One region of the Paenibacillus sp. J31R34 genome, then DNA from elsewhere that is predicted to be linked to it. Evidence: predicted binding sites of a transcription regulator. Region 1 holds the regulator's gene; the other holds the start of a gene.
What was found. Region 1 encodes Rex, which represses fermentation and respiration genes when NADH is low (regulators of the CRP and FNR family bind a similar motif). Its sites were predicted from a motif close to TTGTGAAATATTTCACAA; they were not measured.
Positions count from the first base shown of each region.

Region 2: nadA (quinolinate synthase NadA) is a predicted target of Rex. The motif match lies at 1,435-1,452, and genes of this name have one in related genera.

Region 1 is NZ_JBXENU010000001.1:282,837-299,035, forward strand. Features, by position in the region: gene AC50YG_RS01180 (nucleotide pyrophosphohydrolase) at 2-337, shown strand; gene AC50YG_RS01185 (tetratricopeptide repeat protein) at 394-939, shown strand; gene dapB (4-hydroxy-tetrahydrodipicolinate reductase) at 989-1,747, shown strand; gene mgsA (methylglyoxal synthase) at 1,788-2,207, shown strand; gene bshB1 (bacillithiol biosynthesis deacetylase BshB1) at 2,204-2,902, shown strand; gene bshA (N-acetyl-alpha-D-glucosaminyl L-malate synthase BshA) at 2,991-4,157, shown strand; gene AC50YG_RS01210 (CCA tRNA nucleotidyltransferase) at 4,177-5,460, shown strand; gene AC50YG_RS01215 (biotin--[acetyl-CoA-carboxylase] ligase) at 5,450-6,430, shown strand; gene panB (3-methyl-2-oxobutanoate hydroxymethyltransferase) at 6,807-7,751, shown strand; gene panC (pantoate--beta-alanine ligase) at 7,726-8,616, shown strand; gene panD (aspartate 1-decarboxylase) at 8,609-8,992, shown strand; gene AC50YG_RS01235 (tetratricopeptide repeat protein) at 9,106-9,846, shown strand; gene dinG (ATP-dependent DNA helicase DinG) at 9,865-12,729, shown strand; gene AC50YG_RS01245 (redox-sensing transcriptional repressor Rex) at 12,726-13,382, shown strand; gene AC50YG_RS01250 (amidohydrolase) at 13,363-14,664, shown strand; gene AC50YG_RS01255 (hypothetical protein) at 14,664-15,191, shown strand; gene AC50YG_RS01260 (hypothetical protein) at 15,338-15,880, shown strand; gene AC50YG_RS01265 (AAA family ATPase) at 15,873-16,199, shown strand, end outside.
Region 2 is NZ_JBXENU010000016.1:19,934-36,132, forward strand. Features, by position in the region: gene nadB (L-aspartate oxidase) at 1-388, opposite strand, end outside; gene nadA (quinolinate synthase NadA) at 427-1,365, opposite strand; gene AC50YG_RS29315 (ABC transporter permease) at 1,783-2,745, opposite strand; gene AC50YG_RS29320 (ABC transporter permease) at 2,747-3,841, opposite strand; gene AC50YG_RS29325 (ABC transporter ATP-binding protein) at 3,847-5,394, opposite strand; gene AC50YG_RS29330 (BMP family lipoprotein) at 5,512-6,582, opposite strand; gene ftsH (ATP-dependent zinc metalloprotease FtsH) at 7,054-9,048, opposite strand; gene hpt (hypoxanthine phosphoribosyltransferase) at 9,152-9,691, opposite strand; gene tilS (tRNA lysidine(34) synthetase TilS) at 9,741-11,171, opposite strand; gene AC50YG_RS29350 (protein kinase domain-containing protein) at 11,250-12,173, opposite strand; gene AC50YG_RS29355 (vWA domain-containing protein) at 12,157-12,882, opposite strand; gene spoIIE (stage II sporulation protein E) at 13,281-15,773, opposite strand; gene AC50YG_RS29365 (S1 domain-containing RNA-binding protein) at 16,138-16,199, opposite strand, start outside.

The DNA of each region.
Region 1 (16,199 bases):
TATGGCTCAAAAATCGTTGGCAGATATCCAGCAAGAAGTGGATGATTATATTTCTCAATTTAAAGAAGGCTATTTCAGTCCACTGGCACTGATGGCAAGAATGAGCGAGGAAGTCGGCGAGCTTGCGCGTGAAGTGAACCATTCCTACGGCGAGAAACGCAAAAAGGCGGATGAAGCCGACAACTCCATTGAAATGGAGCTTGGCGATATTTTATTTCTTTTATCCTGCTTTGCCAATTCGCTCGATATTGATTTAACAGAAGCACACAATAAAGTCATGGACAAATTCAATACTCGGGATAAAAACCGCTGGACTTTAAAAAACGCTGAACAGTAATACCGCCTCTCACATATGCTGTACCATCAACCTGTGTACAAGGAGGATGGGCGGTAATGAACGGGGAAGCTTGTATCAAAAAGGCGTATGCTTTCATTTTGACCAGCGATTTTGAACAGGCTATTATCTGGTTTGAGCAAGCGATTGCCGCAGAGCCTGACAATGCCAGTTATTATCATAAGTGCGCTATTTCATGCGCGCGCAGCGGGAAATGGTCGAAAGCTTATGAGCATGCTCGCAGGGCGCTTGAGCTGGCGGAGGATGAACCGGAATATATTTATCATTTTCAGACGATAGAAGCAAGGCTGCAGCTTTCGAATGCGCAGCAGCTGCTGACACAAGAACCGCCGGCATTGGAAGAGGCGCTGCTGATGCTAAAGCAGGCAGTAGAGCTCGATCCGCTGTGCTTTGACGCTTTTTATTGGATCGCAATGACGTATGCTGAGCTTGGGCAGCTGGATGAAGCTGCTGAGCATGCGCGCGAAGCGATTCGGCTTGACCCGGGGCATTCAGCCGCCAGAAGGCTATTTGCTGATGTGAGCCGCCGGCGGCGCTTGATGCGCTACCGGATTAACGGACAACATAGACGAAGGAACAGGTGATGGATAAGTGGATACAATTAAAGTAGCAGTTATCGGAGCAGGCGGTCTTATGGGCCGTGAAGTGGTAAAAATGGTGCTGGAGGATGAGGCGCTGGAGCTCGTATCCGCCGTCGCGCCTTCAGCAGGCGCTGTAGATGCAGGAAGCTTTGCGAATAAGCCTAATACTGGGGTCATCGCTTGCAAAACGATTGAAGAGGCGCTTAGCAGCGCGAAGGCCGATGTTATGGTAGATTTTACGGCTCCGCATGCTGCCTATGAACATACAAAAACAGCCATTGAATTCGGCGTTCGTCCTATAATGGGAACGACGGGTTTTACACCTGAGCAAATTGAAGAGCTTAACCAGCGTTGTATCGAGAAGCAGCTTGGCGGGCTCATCGCGCCTAACTTTTCGATTGGCGCTATTCTGATGATGAAATTTGCTGCACAGGCATCAAAATATTTGCCGCATGTTGAAATTATCGAATATCATGGCGACCACAAGCTCGATGCTCCTTCGGGCACAGCGATCAAGACGGCAGAGCTCATTGCTGAGGCTCGCCAAGAGCTGCGTCAAGGCAATCCTAACGAGAAGGAAACGATCGAAGGAGCAAGAGGCGGTTACTACAATGGCTTCCGTATACATAGTGTGAGACTTCCGGGCGTATTTGCGCAGCAGGAAGTTGTATTTGGCGGTTATGGCCAATCGCTCAAAATTCGCCATGACTCCTATGACCGTGCGGGCTATATGCCAGGCGTTAATGTAGCAATCAAAAAAGTGATGGGTTACAGCGGATTAGTATACGGGTTCGAGCATTTGATGGATTAGTAGAAGGATTGAACTAGACAGCGGAAGAGGGGCCTCACCTATGAAAATTGCATTCATCGCGCATGACCGAAAGAAAGAAGAGATCGTCAACTTTGTTATTGCCTACGAGAGGGTTTTTGTAGGCCATGAGCTCTATTCAACAGGTACGACCGGTACGAGAATTATGGAGCAGACGGATTTGAGCATCCACCGCTTCATGTCGGGACCGCTTGGCGGCGACCAGCAAATCGGCGCCCTTGTTGCCCAAAATGAAATGGATCTGATTATCTTCCTGCGTGACCCGCTTATGGCGCAGCCGCATGAGCCAGATATTATTGCGCTGCTTCGCCTTTGCGATGTGCAGGGCATTCCGGTTGCGACAAACGTAGCGACAGCCGAATTGCTAGTCAAGGCGCTGGAACGCGGGGATTTTGCCTGGAGAGAGCTTGTTCATAAGTACAAGCCTGAATTGCCGCTATGAGTGAGCCGTTAGATATTCTCGTATTTGGCGCACATGCAGATGATGCTGAAATTGGAATGGGCGGCACCATTGCCAAACATACGATGGCAGGCATGCTGGTTGGTATTTGTGATTTAACCGAAGCAGAAATGTCTTCGAATGGCACCGTAGAGCAGCGAAGGCGAGAAGCCGATGACGCTGCTGCGGTGCTTGGTCTTTATTCACGGACCAATTTGCAGCTGCCGGATCGCGGACTTGAGCTTACCCGCAGCAACATCGACAGCATTGTGGCGGAAATCCGCCGCAGTCGCCCGCGCATCGTGTTTGCGCCGTATTGGGTTGATCGGCATCCCGATCATATTGCATGCAGCAAGCTGGTCGAGGAAGCTGTATTTAATGCCAAGCTGCGAAAATATATGCCGGAGCTTCCCCCTGTTCAGGTGCAGCAGCTGATTTATTATTACATAAATGACATGGAGCAGGTTTCGCTTGTTGTAGATGTCAGTGAGCAATACGAAACGAAGCGCCAATCGCTGCTTGCTTATCGCTCGCAGTTTCAAGCGGTTACCCAAGCGGAAGACCGCGTTTCGACGCCGCTCACCGACCGCTATGTGGAACGGGTGGAAGCGAGAGATATGCTGCTCGGTCAAGCGCGCTCCTGGAAATATGCGGAAGGCTTTGCTTTGAAACGGCCGCATGAGGTGAAATTATTTTAGAAGGCCAGGCAACAGATTCGGCAAGATATACAAACCATTAGGAATAGAATTGATTATAAAAGCTAGAGACGGCAGGAGTGAGCAGGACATGGCACGTAAGTTGAAAATTGGGATAACCTGTTATCCTACGCTTGGTGGCTCTGGTGTCGTTGCGACTGAGCTCGGCAAGCTGCTTGCAGAGCGAGGACATGAAATTCATTTTATAACGCACAGCATTCCGTTCCGGCTAGGCCATTTTAATAAAAATATTTTTTTCCATGAAGTTGAAGTCAATGATTATTATGTGTTTCGTTTTCCGCCTTATGACTTATCACTGGCAAGCAAGATGGCACAGGTCGCCAAGATGGAGAAGCTGGATTTGCTTCATGTGCATTATGCGGTTCCTCACGCCGTCTGTGCCCATCTCGCCAAGCAGATGATTGGCGAGGAGCTCAAGACGGTTACAACGCTGCATGGAACGGATATTACGGTGCTCGCGCAGGATGAGTCGCTTAAGGACTTAATTAGGCTTGCCATTAATAAAAGCGATGCCGTAACGGCGGTTTCCCAGGATTTGATTCAGGAGACGAGAAAGCTGCTTGATATTACGAAGCCGATTGATCTCACCTATAATTTTGTTGACAAGCGCATTTATTATCCTCGTGACGTCGCCTCGCTGCGACTGGATTATGCCAGCCCGAATGAAAAAATATTAATGCATATTTCCAATTTCCGTCCTGTTAAGCGGGTATCAGACGTCATTGAAATTTTCCAGCAGGTTGCTAAGACGGTACCTTCGAAGCTGCTGCTAGTCGGAGAAGGACCGGAGCTATCGAAAATCCAGTGCAAAATCCGTGAAATGGGACTGGAGGATCGCGTCGTGTTTCTGGGCAAGCAGGAGGATGTGGCGCAAGTGATATCGCTTGCTGACGTGCTGCTCCTCCCTTCGGAGAAAGAGAGCTTCGGTCTGGTAGCGCTGGAGGCCATGGCTTGCGGCGTACCGACCATTGGCTCCACAGCAGGCGGTATCCCTGAGCTGGTGACGCATGGTGAAACGGGCTTCCTTAGCCCGATCGGCGATGTGGACAGCATGGCGGCCAATGCCATTCGTTTGCTGACAGACGAAGAGCTGCATGCGAAATTTAAAGAAGCTTGTATATACCGTGCCTGCCATGATTTCTGTAATGATCGCATTACGGCTGAATATGAAGAAATTTATTATCGCGTGCTTGGCTTGGAAGCTGAGCTTCCTGCGTCTGCGGTCGTTTGCGAATAAGAGGATAGAGGGTGAGAAAATGGAGCGCTGCACCTCGATTCCGATAGCGATGCGAGAGGCGCTGCCCATTCTCGCAACCTTGAACGAGCACGGCTATGAAGCCGTGTTCGTTGGAGGCTGCGTGAGGGATACCGTTATGGGCCTCGCGCTTAAGGATGTAGATATTGCGACGTCGGCGACACCGGAGCAGGTAGTTGCCTTATTTGCGTATTGTATTCCAACCGGCCTGCAGCATGGGACGGTGACGGTGATGCAGGATGGCACCGGTTATGAGGTGACGACGTATCGCAAGGAATCGGTATATGAGAAGCATCGCAGGCCGGAGAGCGTGGCTTTTATTTCGGAGCTGAAGGAAGATTTGCTTCGGCGGGATTTAACGATTAATGCGATGGCGATGCGCGTAAACGGTGATTATTTCGATCCGTATGGCGGTATGGGCGACATTGAGCTCAAGCAGGTGCGCTGTGTAGGCGACGCGGAGGCAAGGTTTCAGGAGGATGCTCTTCGCATGCTGCGCGCTCTCCGCTTCGCTTCACAGCTTCGCTTTCGGATCGTGTATCGCACTTGGCGGGCGCTGCTTAAGCAGCGCGAGCTGCTGCGCTACGTAGCGATGGAGCGTGTTCAGGCCGAGCTCGATAAAATGATTGGCGGCCCCGCTCCTCATTATGCAGCAGCGCTGCTCGCAGGCAGCGGGCTGCTTGCTTACACGCTTGAGCCTTTGCCGGCAGCTCGCGCCTTGCTAGCTGAAGCTGCGAGGATGGGGCGTGTTCAGCTCGATTATTTGACCACGCTCAGAGGCACGGACATTCGTTATGCCGCATTAATGACGCGGCCAGGCGTAACACAAGCGGAGGCCAAGGCGACACTGCAGGCACTGCGCATGTCAGGAAGCCGCAGCAGCGTCATTATGGCGATTGTATCGCTTCATCATGAGCTGCTCGTAAACCGAAGCCTGATCGAAGAGAAGCTTCGTACAAGCTGGATCGAAGCGGTGCTGCGCTATGGGCGAGAGGCAGCCGCAAGCTGGCTGCATATTGCGGAAGCCAATGGGCAAGAGCACCCTTTTTCAGCTGATGTACCGCGCATGAAGCACTGGCTGTCGCATATGGAAATTTCCTCGCTCAAGGAGCTGGCGATAAACGGTAATCAGCTTGCTGCGTACTGTGATCGCAAACCGGGCGTCTGGATGGGTGAGACGCTGAAACGGCTGCTGCTCTTAGTTGCGCTTGGCGAGCTCTCTAATTCGCAGGAACAGCTGCAGAATCAAGTTGACAGATGGAAGGAAGAGACGGATGAGCCATGAAAACTTGCTGCGATTGTTTGCGGATCGTGAAGGCGAATATGTATCAGGCGAGCATATTAGCCGCGAGCTGAAAGTAAGCCGTACGGCAGTGTGGAAGCAAATACGCAAGCTGGAGTCCCAAGGATATGAATTTGAAGCTTCACGCAGACTCGGTTATCGTCTGCTTTCCATGCCGGACAAGCTCAATATGGCAGCCTTGCTAACCAGCCTTAAAACCAAAAGATTTGGCCAAAAGCTGCAGGTGCTGGAATCGGTTGAATCGACCCAAAATATTGCGCAAGTGCTAGCAGAAGGCGGTGCGGAGGAAGGTACGCTCGTTGTTGCTGAGCAGCAGCTGAGCGGGCGGGGCCGCATGGGCCGGGGCTGGATATCCCCTCTCGGTAAAGGCATATGGATGAGCATGGTCATGCGCCCGACGGTGCCGATTTATTTTGCCCCGCAGCTGACGCTGCTTACGGCAGTAGCGCTTTGCCGCAGTCTTAAGCGGCTGACGAAGCTTGACATTGGCATCAAATGGCCAAACGATCTGCTCATCAATGGCAAAAAAATTAGCGGCATTTTGCTGGAATCCGCCGCAGAGGATGAACGGCTGCGCTATGTCATCGCTGGTATCGGCATCAGCGTTAATTTGCAGCAGGCCGATTATCCCGAGGAGCTTTTGGAGAAAGCGACCTCCCTGCGTTTGGCAAGCGGCGAGAAGCAGGTGCGCGAAGCGATAATCGCCGATTTTTTGCTGGAGTGGGAGCAGCTTTATGAGATGTATCAAAGCGAGGGCTTTGCCCCGATTGTGACCCTATGGGAGTCGCTATCGATTTCGCTTCATAAGCCAGCAACACTAATAACACCACAAGGCGTCGTTGAAGGCACGCCGAGGGGGCTTGATGCTAGCGGAGCGCTTATCGTAGAAAAGCTGGATGGCAGCCAGGCGCTTATTTTTTCGGCAGAAATGGGCGAGCCTCGGGGCAAGTAATATTTACGAATCGACATATTTTTGCTAGTATGGGGTTAACGGGCGGTATCTGAAAAGAGCTGCACTGTGCTAAACCTCATGCCAGCATTGGTATGAATTTGCAAGAAGGATTTGATTGCAGTAAAGGTAGTCTGCTCTGAGCCGAAAGGACCGAGACAGAAGGAAGCAGTAAAGTGATATACGTTTCCTTTTTCGAAATATAAGCATTTATAAGTTTCACACCTATAAATAGGCTTATATTTCTCGGGCTGAAACGCGCCGTGCCGCCAAAGGACGGCAACAGCCGTTTCACCTTGTTTTGGGACCTTTTTAGCGACGGCTAAAAGGTTTTTTTGTGTTTATCCTAAAACAGAATTGAAGAAGGGATGAGGCCAAGATGAGGAAACGTTTAACGATAACGAACTTGCAGCAAATGAAAGAGGAAAACAACAAGCTCACCGTCATGACCGCTTACGATTATCCGTCGGCTATGCTTTCGGAGGAGGCTGGCGTCGATATTATTCTTGTAGGGGATTCGCTTGGCAATGTGGTGCTCGGTTACGATACGACGCTTCCGGTCACTTTAGACGATATGATTTATCATACGAAAGCGGTAGCACGCGGGGCACGCCATACGTTCATTGTGACGGATATGCCCTTTATGACTTACGGCATCGGGCGTGAAGCTACGCTGCGCAATGCAGCCAGAATGATGCAGGAGGGCGGCGGCCAGTCGCTTAAGCTTGAAGGCGGGGAAGAAATTGCGGGTGAAGTGGCAGCGCTGGTTAAAGCGGGCATTCCGGTGATGGGCCATATCGGCCTTAAACCGCAATCAATCCATACGCATGGCGGCTTCAAGGTACAAGGAAAGCAGGAGGCGGAAGCTGAGCAAATACTTCGAGATGCCAAGGCGCTTGAACAGGCTGGCGCTTACGCCATCGTACTGGAGCTTGTAACGGAGACAATTGCGGACCGTATCAGCCGCGAGCTGTCGATTCCAACGATTGGCATCGGAGCTGGCCGCGGATGTGATGGACAGGTGCTTGTGTATCACGATATTTTGCAATATTCATCACCCGTCATTAAGAAAAAAATGGTGAAAGTGTATGCAGACATCGGTTCAACGATTCGCGATGCCATCGGAGCTTTCGTAAGTGAAGTCAAATCCGGTGAGTTTCCAGCGGAGGAGCATGTGTTCGGTAAAAGGTCTGAGGACGCTGTAGACAGCCTCTATGGCGGTTCTGCGACCCGCGAGCATGTGAATGGTATCAAAGGTGCGGGCGAAAGCGAGCAGGCTGGAGAGGGGACTGAGCAGCGTGATTTTGTGCCGAACCATAGATGAGCTAAAAGAGCAGCAAAAGAAGATGTGGAGCGGCGGCAGTAAGCCAAGTATCGGTTTTGTGCCAACGATGGGGTATTTGCATGAAGGACATGCCAGTTTAATGCGGCAGGCAGCAGCGGAAAATGATATCACCGTACTTTCGATTTTCGTCAATCCGCTGCAATTTGGGCCAAGCGAGGATTTTGAAACGTATCCGCGCAATGAGCAGCGCGATTTGTCCATAGCCGCTGAAAACGGCGTTGATCTGGTGTTTATGCCATCCGTCACCGAGATGTATCCGCGCAAGGTGCTGACGAGGGTGCTAGTCAGCGATGTGACGGACCGGTTATGCGGCGCATCGCGCCCAGGCCATTTTGACGGCGTTGGGACGGTCGTCAGCAAGCTGTTTCATCTGGTGCAGCCAAACCGGGCATACTTTGGCATGAAGGATGCTCAGCAGGTCGCGGTCATTGCGCAAATGACCGATGACTTGAATTTTCCGGTAACGATCGTGCCCTGCCCGATTGTAAGGGAGCCGGATGGCCTGGCGCTCAGCTCGCGCAATGTGTATTTGAATGCAGAGCAGCGGGCACAGGCTGTCGCCCTATCTTCGTCGCTTGCAAAGGCGCGGGAATGGATGAAGGACGCCTCGCTAACGCCAGCAGCGCTCGTGAGCAAAGTGCGTGCTGCGATCAGCGAAGCACCGCTTGCAAATATCGATTATGTCGAAGTGCTGGAATATCCGGCACTTGCCACACCTGTTGCTGACGTTCCTTTTCAAAGTACCCAGCAGCGTTATATTTTGGCTTTAGCCGTAAAATTTGGGTCGACCCGCTTAATTGATAATGAGCTGTTTGAACCTTTGGAGGTGAATGGCAATGTTTAGAACGATGATGAAATCAAAGCTGCACCGCGCGACGGTAACGGAGGCCAACCTCAATTACGTCGGCAGCATTACCATTGATGAGGATTTAATGGATGCGGCGGATCTTTGGGCCAATGAAAAAGTGCAAATCGTCAACAATAATAATGGTGCACGTCTTGAAACGTACGTTATAAAAGGGGAACGAGGCTCTGGCGTTATTTGCCTGAATGGCGCTGCCGCCCGCCTCGTGCAGCCAGGAGATACGGTCATTATCATTTCTTATGCATCGATGACGGAGGAAGAGGCTAGAAATTACAAGCCGCGAGTCGTTATTTTGGATGAGGCGAACCGACCCGTTTCGCAATTGACAGAAGAAATACATGCGACGATTTTGTAAGCAGGCTGTTGTCAGTTCCTCTGTTATGTAAAGGCTGGTTCCAAGTATGAAAAGCACCCGCTTAACAAAGAATGAGGTTATCACTCCTCAATTCTTTGGTGAAGGCGGGATGCATGATGTTCCAGCATATGTTTGCGACGATGAACGAAATGCTCGACAACATTATTGATTCTTACCCTCTGGCGGCGGAGGAACAGAAGCAATATTATGATGAGCAGCTTTACGCTTTAAAGCAGATCAGCGATTCTTTAATTGAGCAATGGATTGATTTTGAAGAAAAATTTGCCGGTTTTACAGAGGATGAAGCTGAGCAATCCAATGCTTCACTGCTTACAGCGGCAGCGGAGTATGAAGGTCAAGCATTAGCGGCGGTGCCGCAAGTGTCGTCACCACAGCAAGCGGACAAACCAAACGTTTCGCAGCAGCCTATTTCTGGCATGACTGTGGAGCAAGCGGAGCTCATATCCAAAGGACAGGGCTATTATCAATTATTTATGTTTTCCCATGCTGCAAAGCAGTTCCAGCTTGCTGTAAACCACTTGCCGGAATGCAATTTGGCAAGGCTGTTTTTGGCTATGACGAATATGCACCTGCAAAATTGGAGTGAGGCGCAGCGTCATTTTCAACTGCTAATTGGACTTACGGACTATCCGAAATGGCTCGCTTTAAGCTATAATGCCCTTGGGTGCATTCAAGCGGTTCATTTAAACTTGGAGCAGGCAGAGCAATTTTTCCTTAAAGCCTATGAGCTGGACCCAAGCTTTAAGGATCCGCTGAATAATTTGCAGAGCTGCCGGGAACGTCCGCAGCAGTTGTCATTATTGTTCGGCAGCACGGAGCTATGCTGCTTGTGAGAGGATCGGATTTATTTTATGAAATATGCAGTGCTTGACTTGGAAACGACCGGACACAGCGCCTCCGATGATATTTTACAGGTGGGGCTGGTCCTCCTTGATGATGATCTTGAAGTTATTCATACGTATAATTCATTTGTAAAGCCAACGATTGCCATACCGCCGTTTATTACGCAGCTTACCGGCATTGACGAGGCGATGGTGGCGGATGCGCCGGAGCTGTCTGATGTGCTGATGGACATGATTCCGCTGCTTGATGATGCGGTGCTCGTGGCGCATAATGTCAATTTTGACGCTGGTTTTCTGAACCAGGCGCTCGATCGCAGTGGGTACCATACGTTTGCAGGGCGCAGGCTCGATACGATTGAGCTGCTGCGCATTCTTTTTCCATCGATAACTTCTTACCAGCTTGGTGCTGTTTCTGAGCAGTTCGGCATTACGCATGAGCATCATCATCGCGCTGATAGCGATGCAATGGCGACCGCCGTTATATTCGCCAAATCGGTACAAAAGCTTCGGAGCCTGCCGCTGCTGACTTTGCAGCGGTTATCTTCGCTTGTAGACAATGGCAGCGATTTAAGCTGGTTTATTACGGTTACGCTAAAACAGGTAGAACAAAACATCGTAATGGGCGTCCCTGATTATGATTTTTTCAACCAGTTTGCACTGAAAGCTAGAGAATGGACAGAGGAAAAGCCCGCGCGCAGCGAAGAGGGAGCCTCGCCTTTGCAGGAGATGTCATTCGAGCAATATTTGGATGAAATCAAGCAGCGCTTTATTGAGCAATTTCCTAATTATGAAGAACGCGAAGCGCAGACGACGATGTTCCGTGAAGTATTTGACTCGCTGGACAGCAAACGCCATTTGCTTATTGAAGCAGGAACGGGTACAGGAAAGTCTCTCGGCTATTTAATACCCGCGCTCTATTATGGTATCCGTCAGGATGAGAAGATAGTCGTCAGCACGCATACCATTAATTTGCAAGAGCAGCTGAGACATCGCGATGTACCGCTGCTTAAGCAGATTTTGCCGATAGAGTTTCGGGCTTCAATCTTCAAGGGCAGAGGCAATTATTTGTGCCTGCGCAAGTTTGAAAGTAAAATAAATACAAGGGATATGATGTCCCCCGTTGACGATGCGATTACTGCCTCGCAAATGGTCGTGTGGCTGGGCGAGACGGAAACGGGCGATCAAGAGGAGCTGAATTTCAGCAACAAGGGGACCGACTTCTGGTCTACCGTTGCCAGCGATGCAGATTCCTGTCTGAACCGGGCGTGTCCTTGGTTTAAACGCTGTTATTATCATCGTGCCAAGCATGAAGCCAATATAGCTGATGTGTGCATTACGAATCACTCCATGCTGTTCACAGACATTCAGGCCGATCATCGGCTGCTGCCAACCTACAGCCATTTGATTGTCGATGAGGCGCATCATGTGGAGGAAGTAGCAAGCAAGCATCTGGGCATGCAGCTCGGCTACTATACGATAACCAATGCGTTTACGCGTATGTTTAAGGACGCTCGTTCCGGCCTGCTGCCATCTCTGCGCATTCATCTCCAGCAGGAAAGCGATGAGCGGGTGCAAGGCTGGCTGGAAACGATTGATACCATTATTCCCGCCTTTACGGAAGTGAAGGAGCATTGGGAAAGGCTGTTTGAGATGCTTTACAGCTTTGTTCAAGCTTCTCCTGATGCGACGGGTGAAAACAATCAATCTGTGTACCGTTTGCGAGGCGATAGCCTCCCGGAAGGCTGGTCCGAAGTGCTCGCCGAAGAGACCAATATTCATACGGAGCTTATTCGCGTGCTGAAGACGGCTGAGAAAATGTCCGAGGAGATTAAAGATCGCATTGATGAGCTGGCGGTACAGGCGCTTGTAACGGACTTGAATGGCGCTTTACGCGATTTGACGAGAGTCAAGGATGATCTGCGCAGCTTTATGAAGGTCGATCAGACGACGGACGTATTCTGGCTGGAAGCCAATATGACCTACAAGCATCGATCGCTGCATCTTTATGCGGTGCCAATTGATGTGAGCAGCCAGCTTCAGCAGTATTTATTTGATGTGAAGGACAGCATTATTTTAACGTCCGCCACTCTATCGGTGCAAAAATCATTCCAGTTCGCTGAAGAGCAGCTTGGACTTGGCGGCTTTGAAGAAGCGGGAAGGCTGCGTACCGTGCAGCTGGCATCGCCATTTAATTACCGTGAACAAGCGCTCGTTATTATTCCGCGCAATTTCCCTGTTCTTAAAGGCTCAGCAGGAGAGCCCGCATTTATTTCAATGCTCGTCTCTTCCTTGGCAGATGCAGTGCAGCAGACTAATGGCAGAATGCTAGTGCTGTTTACCTCTTACCGAATGCTAAAGCAGGTATACGATCCGCTTAAGGCGGCGCTTGCGGCCACCAGCATTCAAGTGCTGGGCCAAGGCATCGACAGCGGCAACCGTACGAAGCTGACGCGGCGGTTTTTACAGCAGCCGGAGTCTGTGCTGCTTGGCACAAGCAGCTTTTGGGAGGGCGTTGACATTCCTGGCGAAGCCTTAACTTGCCTTGCCATCGTCAGACTGCCATTCCAACCGCCGAATCATCCGCTGCTGGAGGCGAAGTCGGAATTGCTGCAGCGCCAAAAGCAAAATCCTTTTATGAAGCTGTCGATCCCGCAAGCGGTTATTCGCTTCAAGCAAGGCTTTGGCAGGCTCGTGCGAACGGCGAAGGATAAAGGGATTGTCATTATTTATGATACGCGGGTTATTGAAACGTATTATGGCAAGCATTTTCTCTATTCTTTGCCTGGACCGAAAATTGAGCATATGCATATCGAACAAATTGTACCGAGAATGAGAGAATGGCTTGGTGCCGAGAAGGAGGAGGAGAACGGGTGAAGCAGACGAAAATATCGGAGGCCGTCGTAAGACGCCTCCCCATTTACCTGCAAGTGCTGAACGAGCTGAACAACCGGGAGGTGCAGACCGTTTCGTCCCAGGAGCTTGGCGTCAAGCTGGATTTAAATCCGGCGCAAATCCGCAAGGACTTGGCGTATTTCGGCGATTTTGGCCGCAAGGGTATCGGCTATGATGTGACGTATTTAATTGAAAAAATTCGTCAAATACTCAAGCTTGATCAGACGATTAATGTGGCGCTTGTCGGTGCGGGTAATTTGGGTCATGCTCTATGCAATTATAATAAATATTCTAAAGACAATATGAAAATTATTGCGGTGTTTGATGTGCATCCATCTAAAATCGGCTCGCAAATTAATAATTTGACCGTAATGCCGATGGATATGCTTAAACATACGGTTGAGGAGAATAATATTCGAATTGGGATTATTACCGTTCCCGGATTTGAAGCGCAAAACGTTGCTAATCAATTTATAGATGCGGGCATTGAAGGCTTGCTCAATTTTGCCCCAGCGATATTGAAGGTACCAGAAGAAATTCGCATTCATCATGCTGACTTTACGAAAGAGCTGCTAAGTCTGGCGTATTACTTGGAGAGGGAAAGGGATGACGAAAATGAGCCAAATTTGGATTGAAAATGGACGTTTTGTAACGATGGAGGATGGCGAGCATGTGCTTCAAGGGCATATGGTTGTGACCGATGATCGCATTACATATATCGGAGCAGAAGCTCCAACTGGGCTGCAAGCCGATGTGCAGAAGCTGGACGGCAGTAAGCTTGCTTTTATGCCGGGCCTAGTAAACACGCATGGTCATGCAGCTATGACCTTGCTGCGCGGCTACTCCGATGATCAAAACCTGCAAGTCTGGCTGGAGCAAAAAATGTGGCCGATGGAGGGCAAATACCTCGACCTTGATACACGTGCGGGCAGCGCGCTTGCCGTGGTAGAAATGCTGAAATCCGGTACAACGGCTTTCGTGGATATGTATGACCGCATGGATCAGCTGGCTGAAGTCGTGGAACAGTCCGGCATTCGCGGCTGTCTGACGCGCGGCGTCATTGGCCTCTGCCCAGAGGATGTGCAGCAAGCGAAGCTGGAGGAAGCGATAGCTTTCGCACGCGATTGGAACGGCAAGGCAAATGGCCGTATTACGACGATGATTTCGCCGCATGCGCCTTATACATGCCCGCCCGATTATATTGAGAAATTCGTGCAGGCTGCTCATGATTATGATTTGCCGCTGCACACGCATATGTCAGAATCGATTGCCGAAGTAGAGCAGAACGTTCGCGATTATGGCGTTCGTCCCGTTCAGCATCTCGACAATTTAGGCTTCTTCTCTCGTCCGGCACTTGTTGCTCATGCAGTGCATTTGAATGACGAGGAAATTGCGCTGCTTGCGCAGCGCAAAGTAGCTGTATCGCATAACCCGGTAAGCAACCTCAAGCTGGCAAGCGGCATTGCCCGCGTTCCTGATTTGCTTCGCGCTGGTGTAACGGTATCACTAGGCACGGACAGCGCGGCGAGCAACAACAATCTTGACTTATTCAAGGAGATCAACCTTGCGGCTCTGCTGCATAAGGGTGTTTCTGGCGATCCTACGGTTGTTCCTGCCATTGAAGCTTTGCGTATGGGAACGGTATACGGCGCTCGCTCTATTTGGCAGGAAGATTCCATTGGCCGCCTGCGCGTTGGCATGAAGGCGGATTTCATCGCCATCGATATTGAACAGCCGCATTTTTACCCACAGACGGATATTGTGTCCCATCTGGTGTACGCGGGCTCGGGCCGCGACGTCAAGCATGTATGGGTAGACGGGCGTCAGGTTGTACGGGATGGCGAATGCACATTGCTCGATGAGGAGAAAATTCGTCACGATGCTCAGGCAAGCTTCGAGAGGTTGTTGAAGGCATAATGCGGGCGAGAACGAGAAAGCCGTTTTGGACGGTAAAACGGGCTGTCTTTATTTCAATTGTTTTTGTTATCGCCTTGTTGACCGTTACGATTGTTTATTACCGCACTGTGCATAAGGAATTATGGGTAGAGGAAGCTCCAATTAAGGCGTATGCTGTAGAAGCCGCACAGTTGACGGAAGTTACGGGCATGACGAAGCAGGTGTGGGATGGCATTTCCTGGGTCGTAAAAGGGAAGACCGCGGATGAACAAGAAGTTTACGTATTTCTGACAACAGTCGAAAGTCCTGTGCTTACACTGAAAGCAACGGAACATATTACAGCAGAACAGGCGGAATCTGCGTTACTGAGCAGTAAGCCGGATGCGGATGTTAAAAGGACACAGCCGGGATTGCTGAACGGCGAGCCGGTATGGGAAATTTTTTACAGCCGTGATGAAGCGATAACGAAATATTATTATGCGTATTATTCGTTCCGCGATGGCGCATTTGTGAAGCAATATAGTTTAGTAGGTGACAAGGCGTCCTAGCTGTATTGGATGCTTAAGCTGTAACAGCTGGAATTGCTGGCTATTATTACACCCCCTTATTCAAAAGGCGATGTGATATACTTTCGTGTATCGGAGTTGATATACGTTTGGTATATCACCGTCATTTTGAGAGGGGGATTTTTACGATGTTCAAACTCAGGATCATGCCGATTTTGCTAACAGCTGCTGCGTCCGCCCTCGTTTTGTTTGGAGGCTGGCTCATTTATCATCAGGTTGCATTCGCAGCTCCGCTTGCCAAGGCGGTTGATCAAATAGAAGGCATTGCTTCATCCGACACGCCTATTATGGATACGGACCGTATTACTTTCCCGCTGACGCTTACAGCCGGAGCGGATTTAAAGCATGTATATGAAACGATAGTCGAGCAAAGCAAATCTGTCGCCCAAAGCCGCGACATTCAGCTCGATATTGCGAATACCGACTCGAATGCGAAGCTGGATCAGCTGTGGTCATCGTCTTTATTCAAAGTGGCCGAAGCGATGGAGCACAAAAACTATTCTGCTATTCCGGAGGCACTTAAAGCTTTGGCAGATGAACATTCGGGTGTGGAGGCCATTACCGATATCGATGATAGCAATGTCTATATTACGCTGAAAGATGGCACGGCAACGAAGTATATCATCCTTCCGCGCGTTGCCCCGCAGCTGGAGGTGTCCAGTTATGCGTAAATACGGCATCGAAATGGCGATTGGCTTTGTTCCGGTATTCATTGCCTTTCTTTTATTTGTAAATGTGAATTTAATGCCTTTCGTACTGCTTGTCATTATCGCAGCTGCTGTCGTGTATTTAGCGACTGGCAGAGGCAAATTCGCACATGCTTCCGGAACGAAGCGGCGGAAGGTGTCAAGCAGCGTTCCCTTTTCCTTTGAGCAAATCGGCGGACAGGAGCGGGCCAAGCAGGAGTTGATCGAGGCGCTTGATTTTCTCGTCCGACATGAGGAACTGAGCAAGCTGGGCATTCGGCCCTTGAAGGGGATTTTGCTGACG
Region 2 (16,199 bases), on a different contig from region 1:
TGTGAGCGCCTTCCTTCGTCAGCGCAAACTCGCCATTTTCCAAATCGAACTGTGTGCCCATTTCAATGAGCTGATTCACACCTTCCGGCCCCTCATGCACGAGCACATTGACCGCATCCTCCGAGCACAACCCCGCTCCCGCAATTAGCGTGTCCTCGCTGTGGTAAGCTGGTGAATCGTCCTCCGATATGACCGCGGCAATGCCGCCTTGCGCATAGCGGGTGTTGCTGTCGAGCAGCGACTTCTTCGTAATCATCAGCACGGAATGCCGATCACTGGCCCGAAGTGCGGTAAAAAGACCGGCAATGCCGGCCCCAATCACAATAACATCCTTCTCGATTACCGGCAGTTCGTCCAGCTTTATGTCTACAAGGTATCTGGGAATCATTTCTGCGCCTCCAGGCATAGGAGTAGCGCATGCTGCTCCTATTTCACGAGTAACATGCGCTCCAGGGACAAGCGTGCTTGATCCGCCACATGCGGCGGTACATAGATTTGCGGCTGCATCGTTTCAAGGCATTTAACCAGCTTCTTCAGGTTATTAACCTTCATGTTCGGGCAAACCAAATATTTAGATGCAAACAGGAATGTTTTGTCCGGGCTGTCCAATCTCAGCTGATAGCCTGTGCCATCCTCCGTGCCGACAATGAACTCCTTGCAATCCGATTCCTTGCAATATTTAATAATCGCTGTCGTGCTGCCGACAAAATCACCCAGCTCCACCACTTCAGGGCGGCACTCAGGATGCACAACAAACTGCGCATTCGGGTGTTTCGCCTTCATTTCCTCTACATCCTTTACCGTCAACATGTCATGCGTGTTGCAGTAGCCTTCCCAGATGATCATGTTCTTATCGGTCTTCTGCTGCACATAGTGCCCTAGGTTCTTGTCCGGTACCCAAATGACGTCTTGGCCTTCAACGGAATTTACAACGTTAACCGCATTCGCCGATGTACAACAAATGTCAGTCTCTGCCTTAATTTCGGCGGAAGAGTTAATATACGTAACGACAGTCGCATTCGGATGCTGGGCTTTCAGCTTGCGAAGACCATCGACATTGACCATATCGGCCATCGGGCAGCCTGCACGCTCGTCCGGAATAATGACGGTTTTATTGGGAGCCAAAATTTTGGCGCTCTCCCCCATAAAATGCACGCCGCAAAATACGATGACATCCGCATCCGTCTGAGCCGCTTTCTGAGCTAGCAAAAACGAGTCGCCGCGAAAATCCGCAACCTCTTGAATTTCATCACGCTGATAATAATGAGCAAGAATGATGGCGTTGCGCTCTTTCTTCAATTGCATTAGCCGTTCCCGCAGTTCGCGGTTCTGCTCCGCCTTGCGTTCCAGTGCCAGTGCTTCCACAGTTAATCCTCTCCTCTTATGAGGGAAGGGCAAGCTGATTGCCCATTCCAGATATGGCTACTACCGACTTTGTGAATTGATGCACAAACCTAAAAAGTCGTTCGCCTTTCATTTGACCTTTACGGTAAATTCATTTGATAAGGTTTAATTTACTCCAGGCAGATCATGCTGTCAATGCGTTTATGACAAAAGTGTGAATTCCCTTTGAAAATAGCACCTGCCACAGCTAAACTTTCCATCATTGGCGGCTATTGTGTATAAATGCAGCGTTTACGCACATGGTTATCCACAAGTTATCCACAATCACGGATTTTCTGTGACTAACCTTGTGTAAAGGGTTAGAAAACAAAAAAACTTCCCATGGATGAATCATCACTTACGTGATAGCCATGGGAAGTATGATGCTTCTTGTTTCGATTAGCGCTTAGCTGGATCGTATGGTTCGCCAAGCGAGCCTGGAGCGGAAGAACGTCCTACTGCACCAACGAGTACAACCAGCGTCAATACGTATGGCAGCATATAGAAAAACTCGGTCGGAATTTGCTGCGACCAATCGAACAGTTGAGCAAAGTTCCGAATCGCTTGCGCGAAGCCGAAGAAAATAGCAGCTCCCGCAACGCCGAGAGGATTCCATTTTCCAAAAATAACAGCCGCGATAGCGATAAAGCCTTGGCCCGAAATGGTATTATGGGCAAAGTTGCTCGTCGTTGTTAACGTAATGGTCGCACCGCCAAGACCTGCAAGTGCTCCGCTGAGCAGCACGCCGATATAACGGTATTTTGTTACGCTGATACCCACTGTATCTGCCGAGCTTGGGTATTCGCCAACTGCGCGAAGGCGCAAGCCGAAGTGCGTTTTGTACAGCACAATATAGCTGATAATGACAAGGATAATAACAACATAGGTCGTCGGATAAGCTTTAAAGAACGCCTCTCCAAAAAACGGAATATCTGATAAATAAGGGATTTCCCATTTGTTGAATACATGAGTCAGCGTTGTCGTCTGTCCCGAACCTTCATACAAGCTTTTCGTCAAATAAATCGCGATTCCCGCTGCCAAAATGTTAATAACGACACCGACTATCGTCTGATCCGCCTTAAATGTAATGGTGGATATCGCATGTAGAAGGGCAAATATCACCCCATAAATCGCTGCCCCCACTAAGCCTATCCACGGAGCAGATTCCTCATAACCAGCTTGTATCGCATAGTCGGTAATGACTGCTGCCGCGAACGCGCCAGACACCATCAAGCCTTCGAGACCGATATTAATAACGCCTGAGCGCTCAGAGAATAGTCCACCGAGACCGGTAAAAATAAGCGCCGTAGAAAATACAAGCGTAACGTTAATAAGCTGACCCAATATCTCTAGTGCATTCATATTAGATCGCCTCCTTACGCTTGTCTGCACGTCGTCCAAGGAATGGTTTTAAGAAAAACTTTACTATGCCATGCGAAGCAATAAAGAAAATGATCGAACCAATAACGATTCGAACGAGCTCTGGCGGTACGCCCGCTCCAAAGCTCATACCCGCAGAGCCATAGCTGAGACCACCGAACAGTACAGCACCGAACAATACGCCAATTGGCGTATTGCCGCCAAGCAAAGCAACCGCGATACCATCAAAGCCATAGCCCCATGGCGCTGCCAGAATCGTCTGATAGCCAAATACGCCCAGCGTCTCAAACACGCCTGCCAGACCCGCAAACAATCCGCTAATAAACATCGACTTTACAATGGTGCGATTGACATTAATCCCTGCATACAGCGCTGCGTCAGGGCTTTGTCCCACTGCTCTGAGCTCATAGCCCTGCTTCGTTCTCCACAGTATAATATAAAATACCCCAATACCGAGCAAGGCAATGACAGTACCCCAATGCATACGGGCATGATCCATCGCATCGGATAACCAGCCAATCGATACGAGTGCTGACTCTTGAATCGGATCCGATTTTTGCTGCCCTTTTGCCACAAAAAACGCACGAATAATGTAATTGGATAAATAAAGCGCAACCCAGTTCAACATAATCGAAGAAATAACCTCGTTAACGCCGCGAACAGCCTTTAAATAGCCAGTCAATGCCGCCCATAAGCCTCCACACAGCGCTCCGACAATAATAGCAAGCGGAGCATGCAGAAACCAAGGGAGGTCAAGCGTAATCCCTATGACGGTTGCACCAGTCATACCCATCATGAACTGGCCTTCTACCCCGATATTAAACAGGCCCGTACGGAAAGCGAAAGCAACCGCTGTACCTGTGAATATCAGCGGGGTAATCGCACGAATAGCCTCGCCCATATCGTAAGGACTGCCAAATAGCTTTTTAATCAGTGATTGGTAAGCTAGAATAGGATCAAACCCGCCTGCCAGCATGGCTATTGCCCCGCATAACAGACCCAAAATGATAGCCACCAAGGGGACGAGGAAGGATGTTTTATTGAATATTTTGTCCGCAATTCCTTTGACTTTATCCATGGTTGCTATCTCCCACCTTTGCTCGGCTGCTTCGCTGTTGAATTGCCTGCCATCATTAGACCCAGCTGTTGATCGTCACGCTGATCAGCATCGGCATAGCCCATTATTTTACCTTCGTACATAACCGCAATACGATCAGATAATGCGTACAACTCATCCAGCTCAAAAGAAACGAGCAAAATCGCTTTGCCTGCATCCCGCGCTTCAATTAACCGCTTATGCACATATTCGATCGCGCCTATATCCAGACCGCGAGTCGGCTGTACAGCGATGAGCAAGGACGGATTTTTCCATATTTCACGGGCAATTATGGCTTTCTGCTGGTTACCGCCCGACAAGGAGCGGGCCTTGGCCCCAATGCCTGATGAACGCACATCAAACTCAGTTACAAGTTGATTCGCAAGAGCGTCTATAGCTTTAAAATCAATAAAGCCATGTTTGCCGAACTGTGGATCAAAGTACGTATCCAGCACCATATTTTCGCTCAGTGTGAAATCAAGCACCATTCCATGCTTGTGACGATCCTCTGGAATGTGGCTGACGCCTGCAACGGACATTTGGCGCGGCGTTTTATTGATCATTTCCTTACCCAAAAGCTTCACAGAGCCACCAGACGCTTTACGCATGCCAGTAATAGCCTGTACCAGCTCACTTTGTCCATTGCCATCAACGCCAGCAATACCCAAAATCTCGCCGGCACGGATATTAAAAGCGACACCATTTAGAACGAGCTTATTCTCCTCGCCTTTCATCGTAAGGTTTTCAACAGATACGATAAGCTCTCCAGGCTCTTTCTTGGTTTTTACCGCCTGAAAATTAACGTCACGGCCAACCATAAGCTCCGCAAGCTGCTGCTCGTTCGTTTCTTTTGTCGTAACGGTTCGAACCACCTTGCCCCGACGAATAACCGTCACCGAATCTGCAAGCGCCATAACCTCTTTGAGCTTATGCGTAATCAAAATAATGGACTTGCCTTCTGCAGCCAAATTGCGCAAAATGCCAATCAGCTCTTCGATCTCTTGTACGGTAAGCACAGCAGTTGGCTCATCAAAGATTAAAATTTCAGCGCCACGGTATAAGGTTTTTAAAATTTCCACACGCTGCTGCATACCCACCGTAATATCTTTAATCCGCACCTGCGGATCTACTTTCAATGCATAACGTTCCGAAATGGAACGGACTTTATCATTTGCTTGCTTATAATTGACGAATGTGCCAAATTTACGCGGCTCATTGCCAAGCACAATATTTTCAGCCACTGTAAATGGCTGTACCAGCTTAAAATGTTGATGTACCATACCAATTCCAAGCTCAATAGCTTTTCCTGCACCTTCAATAACCGTTTTATTGCCGTTGACCCAGATTTCTCCTTCATCCGGCTGATACAAGCCGAACAAAATGTTCATCAACGTAGACTTACCTGCACCATTCTCGCCCAGCAATGCATGGATTTCGCCTTTCTTGAGTTCAAAATCAATCGAATCATTGGCTACAAGCCCGGGAAAGCGTTTCGTAATCCCCTTAAGTGTGACAGCCGCTGCACTTTGTTTCATCCAGTTATCCTCCCCGGTTTGTTAGCTCCCAATCTCAAAAAAGGACAAGACCGGCTTGAGGGCAGGTCTTGTCGGCTGTACATAATAAACAAACGACATTAAATCATAAGTTTAAAACTATTTCACTTCAGTTGGAACTACAAGCGAACCACTAATAATTTGTTGTTTGTAGTCTTCAACTTTAGTCATAATTTCTGCAGAAACGTTAGGGTTGTTCTCTGGCAGGCCAACTGCGCCGTCTTTAAGACCAAGAACAACCGATTTGCCGCCTTCCCATTTGCCGTTAATCAGGTCAGTGGAAACTTGGTGAATGGCAGCTTCAACGCCTTTAAGCATGGAAGTAAGCGTAACTTCGTTGCCGAACTCGATCGATTGGTCTTTATCAACACCAATTACCCATACATCTTGCCCTGCTTTTTTACGAGCTGTTGCTTCGTTAAATACGCCGTTACCAGTACCACCAGCAACTTGGAAAATAATATCTACGCCGTCATTGTACATTACGGTTGCTGCTGCTTTACCTAAGTCTGGTTTACCGAACTCGCCTGTGTAGTTGCGGATAACCTTCGCTTCAGGGTTTACTGCTGCTACACCTGCATTGAAGCCTGCTTCAAATACAGTAACACTCGGAATTTCCATGCCGCCTACAAAACCAATTTTATTTGTTTTTGTTGTCAAGCCAGCAACTACACCTACAAGGAACGAACCTTCGTTAGCTGCGAAGTTAACAGAAACAACGTTTGGTGCGTCAACAGCGGAGTCGATGATGCCGAACTTGGAGTCCGGATTGTCTTTCGCTACTTTACCCATTGCATCTTGGAACAAGAAGCCTACGCCCCAAATCATATCGTATTTTTCAGAAATGAATGCACGCAGATTCGGTTCCATATCAGCGTCGCCTTTACTTTCCAAATATTTCGTTTCGGAGCCTGTATCTTTCGTTACACGTTGCAGGCCATCCCAAGCGCTTTGGTTAAAGGATTTATCATTTACGCCACCTGTATCTGTAACCATACCGATTTTGAGCTTAGCTGCTGTACCAGCATCTGATGATGCTTCAGGTGCCGCAGACGCCTCAGGCGATGCTGCTCCGTTTGTGCCATTGTTTTTGCTGCCGCCACCACAAGCAGACAATACTAATGCGAACATAAGAACAATAGATAACATAAAACCTAAACGTTTTTTCATCTTCGATTTCTCCCCTTAATATAGATGTGTTGTAACTGCAACCTACTTGCTTATATTATTGTTGTTGTGCTTGGCTGCTATTCTCTTTATTATAATTGCTTATCCACATACGTCAACATTTTTACGTCATGTAACATGACACAGAAATTTTGTTCACGCCTATATCTCACAATTATTTAACATTTGTGCCAAACACACCATTAAAACCTTACACACACCCGACAAAACCAAATAATTCCTGAGTTTTACCTCTATTATTATAGGCTAAATCCGAACATTAATAAAGTAAAATTAATCAAGCGTAAACGGCTGACGCCGACCTCTGGCGGCAAAGCTTCTGTTTCGCGATGAAATAAAAAAACAGCTATTTTCTCGGCCACTACTGAGAAAATAGCTGTCTCCATAAACAACTGGCGAGGACGATGGTTCAACGACCGACAATGTCGGTTTTCTAACGCGTCCTCATCCTATTTATTTCGGTTCTTCCCCATCATTCGGTTTATCATCAGATTTATCCAATGAAGGGATTTCTCCTGCTTCTCTTGACTGTATACGAACCTTAACGTCGCCAATCGTATCGACGATTGGTTCAGTTGTTGGTTCAACAGCAACACTCTCTGCTTCACCTTCCGCCAATTCAAGCGTGCCTGTTTCGATCAAACGTTTGATTTGATCCATTTCAAGCGTCTCTACAGACAGAAGCGTCTCCGCAATCGTGTGAACCTCTTTCGATCTCTCGGTGAGCAATTTTTTCGCACGCTCATAACAAGCTCCGATAATCGCCTGCATTTCTTGGTCAATTTCATAAGCGATCGCATCGGAGTAATTTTGTTCATGGCCGATATCACGTCCAAGGAACACCTGTCCTTGCGAGCTTCCGAATTGCAATGGACCAAGCTTGTCGCTCATTCCGTATTCCATAATCATCGCACGAACGATACTCGTCGCTTGTTTAAAGTCACTGTATGCGCCTGTGCCGATTTCGCCGATAAACAATTCCTCAGCTACACGTCCGCCAAGCAAGCCAGTCACTTTATCCAGCAGCTCCTGCTTCGTTACCAGCATCCGGTCTTCCTTCGGCATCATGATGACGTAACCGCCAGCTTTGCCACGAGGAATAATGGTTACTTTATGAACGAGATCCGCATGCTCCAGGAAGAATCCAATAATCGTATGTCCAGCTTCATGGAAAGCAACAATACGCTTCTCACGATCGCTGATTACGCGACTTTTCTTCTCTGTACCTACGATAACACGGTCAATAGCTTCATCAACCTCTCTCATTGCAATATCTTTCTTATTGCGACGAGCAGCAAGCAACGCTGCTTCGTTCAGCAAGTTTTCAAGATCTGCTCCGGAGAAGCCTGTTGTACGTCTTGCGATAATATCCAGCTTGACGTCCTTGTTAAGCGGCTTATTGCGGGAATGAACTTTCAGCACCGCTTCACGGCCTCTCACATCTGGACGGTCAACCGTAATTTGACGGTCAAAACGTCCCGGACGCAGCAAGGCAGGGTCCAAAATATCAGGGCGGTTCGTTGCTGCAACGATAATGATACCTTCGTTCGCTCCAAATCCGTCCATCTCGACGAGCAATTGGTTGAGCGTTTGCTCACGCTCATCATGACCACCGCCAAGACCAGCACCACGTTGACGGCCAACGGCGTCAATCTCATCGATAAAGATAATACAAGGTGCATTTTTCTTCGCATTTTCGAACAAATCACGGACACGGGATGCGCCGACACCGACGAACATTTCCACAAAGTCCGAACCCGAAATACTGAAGAATGGCACGCCTGCTTCACCGGCAACTGCACGGGCAAGCAACGTTTTACCTGTTCCCGGAGGACCATTGAGCAGAACACCCTTAGGAATACGGGCGCCTACCAGATTAAACTTACGCGGATCTTTGAGGAAGTCAACAACTTCAACCAGCTCTTGCTTCTCCTCATCCGCCCCTGCCACATCCTCGAAAGTGATGCGCTTCTTCTCTTCATTGTAAAGCTTGGCACGGCTTTTGCCGAAATTCATGACTTTGCCGCCACCGCCTTGCGCTTGATTCATTAAGAAGAAGAACAGAACGAATATAATCACAAACGGAATGATGGAAGTAAGGAGTGTAAGCCAGACACTTGGCGTATCCATTGGTTTATACTGTAACTCAAAACCGTTTTTCACTGCGGCTTCACGCAATACCTCGCCTGAATCGATCCCTGCACGCGATGTGAACTGTATGCTCTTCGCGCTTTCGGGCTGTTGTTTGTATTTACCAGAAATATAATAAGACTGACCATCGTACTTTATCATCATTTCCGCGACGTTGTTCTCATTAATAGCAGCGCGAAGCTGATCATATCGTATTTCGACGGTAGTATCATTCTGATTGCTGATAAACTGAATAATCCCGACGGTTACCAAAAAGATGATCAAATAAAATCCAGTGTTACGGATGATCCGATTCATCTCCTACCTCCTCTCAAGACGCTTTTCATATTTTAACATAGCATGACTTTCCATCACAATAGAACCACTTGGAGGACAGGCATACTGGTTAAGCCCATTCAAATTACTTCTCGTACACTTCCGGTTTCAAAACGCCAATGAACGGCAGGTTGCGGTAACGCTCAGCAAAATCAAGCCCATAACCGACAACGAATTCGTCCGGCAGCGTAAAGCCCGTATAGTCTGCTTCGAGATCTACTGTACGGCGTGCTGGCTTATCGAACAGCGTAGCCACCGTAACCGATTTGGAATTGCGGCGCTCCAAAACATCAATCAAGTAGCTTAGCGTCAAACCGCTGTCAATAATGTCCTCAACGATGAGTACATCGCGGCCTTCAACCGATACATCAAGATCCTTAATAATCTTGACCACACCTGAGGACTTGGTCGACTGACCATAGCTCGACACCGCCATAAAATCAATCTCCAGCGGAATCGTCATTTCCTTGATCAGGTCGGACATGAAAATAATGGCCCCTTTAAGGATACAAATAACGAGAGGGTCACGCCCTTCAAAATCCTGACTGAGCTTCTTGCCCATCTCACGCACCTTGGCCTGAATCTGCTGTGCATCGTAAAGCACTTCTTGAATGTCGTTTAACAACGGATTAATCCCCCTACAGTACTTATGTTTATGAGTGTAACAGTGCTTCTTATTCTTTCGTAAGACGAATGAATAATAGTTCCTTCGTGCTTGGGCTGATAAGCGCATGGCTAGATCGCCTTATGCCTGGAATCCACAGCAGCCGCCCATCTGCATCGAAAAGCAGTGGATAGCGTTCGCGCTGTGAAGGAGGCAGCTTTTCGTCAACGAACATATCTTGCACTTTTTTAGACCCATTTAATCCTAAAACTTGAATTCGGTCACCACGGTGCCGATTTCGTACAGTCAGCGGAAACGCAAGCTGCTCCAAATCGAAACAAGCTTCATGGCGGCCCGCCAGTTTTCCAGCAGTCTGATCATCAGCTGTCCGCCGCTCAAACGCGAGCTTCCAGCCGCCCGCCTCTACCTCTATGTATTGCTGGGTCAAAGGTACAACAACAAGCGCATAGTCTGTATTTGCTTCCTCTTGTTTCGGCATCCTGACAAAACGCATATGGTCATATTCACGCAAGCAGCGCAAACCGTTTCCAATATCCATACGCCAAGTGCTTGAACTTTCGGGCGCTGCGGCAAGCCGCATAGACTCGATATGCTCGAAGGAGACCACATCAGCATCCCTCGAAAGATAATCTAATATTAGTTTAATCAATCTCCTTTGTAAAGCGACATGAAGGCCCGCCAAACGACTGCAGCTTACAGAACATTCCTCTTGCTCCGTATAGGCTAACTCTTCGAATAAAGCTTTTGTCTGCCTATCCAGCCATTCATCCTCGGCGCCCGCCACTTCAGCAAGGCGGCCAAGCGATTCGGACAGCTGCGGATTGAAGCTGGATAACTGCGGAATAACATCCAGACGGACAACATTGCGAAAGTAATGGCGCTTCTCGTTGCTGCTGTCCTCGCAATACGGAATGCCGTAATGACGGCAGTATTGTAAAAGGTCTGTTTTGTTCTTACGCATGAGGGGGCGAATGAGTTCCACGTTTTTTTCCTGCCTGCGCAGCGACATGCCAGAAAGTCCCGAAATACCGCTGCCGCGAATCAAATGCATGAGCACCGTTTCCGCTTGGTCATCTGCATGATGGGCAAGGGCAATCGCCTGCGCGCCCCATCGCTGCGCAACCTCATGCAAATAGGCGTAGCGTTTTTCGCGCGCCGCCGATTGTGCGTTCATTTTTGTTTCTTCTATATAAGCAGGCAAATCGAGTTCTGTCAGCTCAAAGGGCAGCCCAAGCTCCCCCGCATAACGCCGAACTACCTCTGCCTCCAGCGCCGACTCCTTCGGCCGGAAGCCGTGATTCACGTGAGCCGCAACAACGTTTAGCACCCCGCTTGACTTCAGGCGGCTCAGGAGATGCAGCAGAGCCATAGAGTCCGGTCCCCCGGAGACAGCAACAACAACACAGTCCCCTTCGCTCCATAACCGTTCCATTGCTGCCAGCTTCTGAACATCGGGAAGCAAATCGATTCCTATCGTCATTTCCTCTTCCCTCATTCCCTTCTGGCCGCCGCCTTCAACAAAATAGCTGGCGAAACCTTGCTATAACATCTCATGTCATTACATACCCACGCGAAGCAGCCAATAAACCGATACAGCCAGCATAATTGCCGAACCCGCAACTAGCCCTTTGAGCCAGAAAGGGGTCGGAGCAGCTTGCTTGCGGCTCGTTCCATGCATCAGCACACGCCACGCCTCCGCGCCTTCAGCAGCATCTGCAAAACGACCCGCAAGAGCTTCTGCAAGCCAGCCTGCAATCGGCTTCAGAGAAGCATTGGTCGCAATCAGCTGTTCTAAATCATCGGTCGAACGATTTTGCGGGAGCAGCGTCAAGGTAAGCTGGTGCAGTCTCTTCGGTTCGTGCATTTGGATGCACAGCACCGCGAAAGAAAATAAGTCGTATTTCAAATCGGCAGCCCGGGAACCTGCGTTCCAGTAGCCACGATCATAAATTTCAGTGAACTGGCGAATGCTCTTTCCTACCGCCGTCACCCCGCCGTAATCCACCAGCTCGACATGCCCATAATCGGCAACCATCACATTTTCCATCTTCAAATCACAGAATACCCAGCCCTTGCTGTGAAGCTCCGCCAGTTTATTCAACAGATTAAGGCTGACCAGCGGGAACCATTCCTTGCCGTTTTGCAGCAAATACGCAGACAAGTTCACCCCGCGCACATACTTCATAATATAAAAAGGGTAATCGCGTCCATCGGAGCCCTGCAGATCATCCACATCATACAAAAATGCAGGCGCCTGACGCCTCCCCTGCTTCGCAAGCGTCTGAAGCACATTGATTTCCGATTGCAGGTCTACTGCGTCAGCGCCTACCTTAAGCGCAACCCACCCCTGGTCGGAATGGACCAAGTACACTTTGCCATTGGCGCCTTCCCCAAGCAGACGCTCGACCCGATACTTACGGCGCTTCCATTTTCCAGTCACCACAGTGCCACGGCGGAGACTGATTCTAAACGACGTAGTCACTCATCATCCCATCCGTTTCTTCTCTGCTCCTCCTACCATAATCCCCCTGACGATAAAAATCAATCACCTGCATCAGCGCAGGACCCGTTGGCGTCGTGCCGCTCATTTGCAATTTTGGAAAAATCGACTGCGCTCCTGTCAAATTATCCGTCCAGCCCAAATCCATTTTGCACTCTTCTCCATGCCTTCCGCCCGGAAAATGAAAGACAGCGATTTCGCTTTTCCCTTGCCTTGCTTGCAGGCTCAGCATCAAGTCGCGGATCGCCTCTTCTACCGCAATCAGCTTTGGCTTCATGCTAGCGCTGGCATCGATAAGCAGCGCCACCTGCAGACTGGAGCTTTCCCCCAGCTCATCCATCACCCTCACGACCTCGCTGCGCGTCTCCGGCGGCAAATCCTCAATCGCCCCGCTGCCAAGCACATGTTTAAGCTCCTTCTGTACAGCTAGCTGAATCGTCTGTACAACCGTCTTGCGCGTCATCATCTGGACAGTCTGCGCCAGCTGGCGCGTATGAACCATCCGGCTGATGCCCCCGCCAGCCCTTGCAATCTCCTCAATCTCCATGCTGCCGGACTCGCCTGCATCGCCGTGATCAAGCACCCCGACGACATTGACTGCAATACCCTCCGCCTTCGCATGAGCCGCTGCTACAATCGGGCTAAGCCCTACATTCGAACAACCATCGGTTATTAGCAAAATTTGTTTCATCCCTATCAATCTCCCTTCACAATCGTAAACGGCTTTGCCATCATCTGGCGGCAAAGCTTCCGTTTCGCGCTGAAATATAAGCCCGTTTATAAGTGTGAAACTTATAAATTCTTATATTTGCACAAACAGCCACAAACCAGCATGCCGACCCACTTAGAGTGACAAAGAGCTGATTCTATCAGTTTTGCCCATTTTAAGAGAGATAAACGGTTATACGCAGAAAAAACCAGCGTTTATTCATAGCCGCTTCCTTTGAAGCACGCTATGAATGAACGCTGGTTTGGTTAACCACCTCCAAGAGAACATTCTATTAAGCTACCGCTTAGCCGCTTCACCTCCAATTAGTATGTGAGCCAAGGTAAAACGGCTGTCGCCGTCCCTGGCGGCCCTCCTATATGCTAGCTTACCGTCCGCGGGCGCTCCATTCGCGTCATCCCCGGCCAGCGGAATGCCGCCCACTCTGGCAAATGCTTGTCCACACGCGCCACCAGCACGGTCATGTCATCGATAATCTCCCCCTTATGGTAACGCACAACGGTGTCCAGCAGCACATCGGCCATCTCCTGCGGGTCCTCCGTTTTCAGCTCATGAATCATTCGTTTCATCCACATCTCCTTATTGACCGCATGGCCTGGCGCATCATAAATGCCATCACTCATCATAATGAGTGCATCCCCGGGCTGAAGCTGCATCGAAATCATATCCACATCAATATCCTGTAAAATACCGATTGGCAAATTATTGGCCGTAACTGGAATCACTTCCTTGCCGCGCTTAATAAAGCTCGGCGTTGATCCTATCTTCATAAACATTGTTGAGGCGGTGTAAAGATCGATAATGGCGAGATCCACGGTTGCGAATACTTCATCTGACGAACGCAGCAGCAGGATGGAATTGACCGATTTGACCGCGAGCTTCTCGTCCATACCCGACTTGAGCAGCTGCTGCAAAATCGACAGCGCTGCGCTGCTTTCCTGGCGCGCCCTCTCTCCATTTCCCATGCCATCGCTAATTGCCACGGCAAATTTGCCGTTGCCAAGCTCCACCATGCTAAAGCTGTCGCCTGACAGCAGATCGCCCCCTTTTGCCGCACCAGCAACGCCCGTTTCAATTTCAAACACTTTGGCGGAGCCAAATACGACCCTTGTTGCTTCTCCATTTTTCTCTGGTTCCTCCTCAAGTTTAACTGCAATATGCTCACCTAAAATATCCGTAAGCAGCGGCGCAATAATTTTGCGACACTCATCATATCCCTTGCTAAAGGTATGGTACAGCTCAATATCAACATTGCCCTCCTCCAAATTAATCACTTCAATTTCTCGAATCGACAGACCCAGCCCCTCCAGCGCCTCCCTAATTTGCTCCTCCTGCAAATGCAGCGTTTGCCCCTCGCGGCGAATTTCCTTCGCCAAATCCTCCATGACCTGGGACACGCCGGTCAATTGCTCGGCCACCAGCTGACGAGAATCGAATATTTGCTTCTTCCAGTGCATATTATTTTGATAAAGCTCGTACTGCTGCTTCATGACAGACATCACCTGCGTCGACTTGGAGCAATGGGCGGTCCATGTTCGCGGCATATCCTTAGCTCCAGGAGCCCTTTCCTGCTCAACCGTCGTCATCATCTCCGTCATCACTTTATAGGTCTGATAAAATTTATCCCCCCAGCATGCATTTTGCCGATGGCAGCTTGCGCAGCTTCGTGCCGCCACCTCATTCATAAAATGAGTGATCTCATCTTCGCGATTCATCGCCACAGCGCCGCCGTTTAATTGCCCAAAGCTTCGCGAGAGCTGCCGGAACATCTCCGAATATTGCGTGACCCGCTCAGCCGTCACCTCACGCACCCGCTTCGCATATTCATGCTGTGACTTCGCATGCTCATTCGTTCCCGGCACATAGCGGGATATCGTTCGTATCATGACGCGCGGCGTCAAAATCAGCATAATAGCCGCTGTAACCGATTCCCAGGTGGATGCCATCACATCGCCTTGACCGCCTACATATACGGCTAGAATGGACGTTCCGAGCAGCATGCCGAAGGCTACAGCCATCTTCCCTCCATCCCGCAGCAGCCCCGCCAGCAAGCCCGCAAACGCCAGCAGACTCATCTGCACAATGGCGTTAAAGTCCGCAAGGCTGAGTATGAGTCCAGCAATGACCCCGACCGATGCTCCAAGCGGCGCGCCCCCAGCAAGCGCGAACAGCACCAGCATATAACGTGACATTATATGCTCCACCGACATGCCGTAGATCACCCAGCCAACCGCCCCTGTCATGACGGAAGCGAGCAATATCATCAGGCATATGATTTCCTCGCTGCGCAGCGCCGTTGTCTTCTTAGACATGGTCAGCACCGGAATGGCTTGGATGAACACGAGCGTGAGAACAAAGCCGAGAGCCGCTTCCACTACAACCAGCATGATACTGTACCAGGTCAGCGTGTCCAAGGTGAAGGCATGAAACAATTGGACGAGCAAGGTGGCGGTAAATACGAGCAGCGGAGCCGAAGCAAGCTCAGCCTTCTCGTAGGCTTCGAGCCCCTTGAACAGAAGAAATAATGCGGCAATTTCCATCGCAATCCAGACTGGGGAGGGTGTAACCGCGAAGAAGCTTCCCACCACCACTGACAGCCCAACCCAAGCAACCGCATCCTTTCGAAGAAAATAAATGACGGCAAAATAAGCGGCGGCAAACGGCATAAGCGACTCCAAAATGACGGCTCGTCCAAGCAAAAAACCAACAGCAACAAGCAGGAAGGTCCATTTTTTCGCCAGCACCAGCTGAATAAATCGCTGCGAGGCAACACGCTCCTTGACTTTACCGATTCGAGGCTGCAACCATCCTTCTTTCTTTCCTCTGGGAAATACGAGTACACTTTCCTTGTTCATCCGCAGACACCACCATTTCCGAATGTATTGTGTTTCCCATTATAGGAGGTCGTCCATAGGAAGTTTGTCAGTTTAACGTAGGCGGCCCAAAAGTTTTTTCCGACAAAATCAACTGCCCTCGCAGTCCTTGTCAAAAGCAAATTTTCGCTTGCCCTGTCTGGGCTCATGCCGCCCTCTTTGCAGACAGTGCCTCAAATAGCTTCAACAAAAACCGTCTATTGGCACTTCCATTTGTTGGCGAATATGCAGGTGAATGTGTCGGTATTGAAAGAGTAGGGTAGGAAAAAACTTCGAGGCGGCACATAAACGCAAAAAAAGCAGAACCATAAAGGCTCTGCTTTTGTCATTAAAATATAGCTCTTGCTTAAACCCGCTTGGCTCCGCGTCCACCGCGTTTGCCTTCGGTATTCTTCTTCAGGGAGGAAA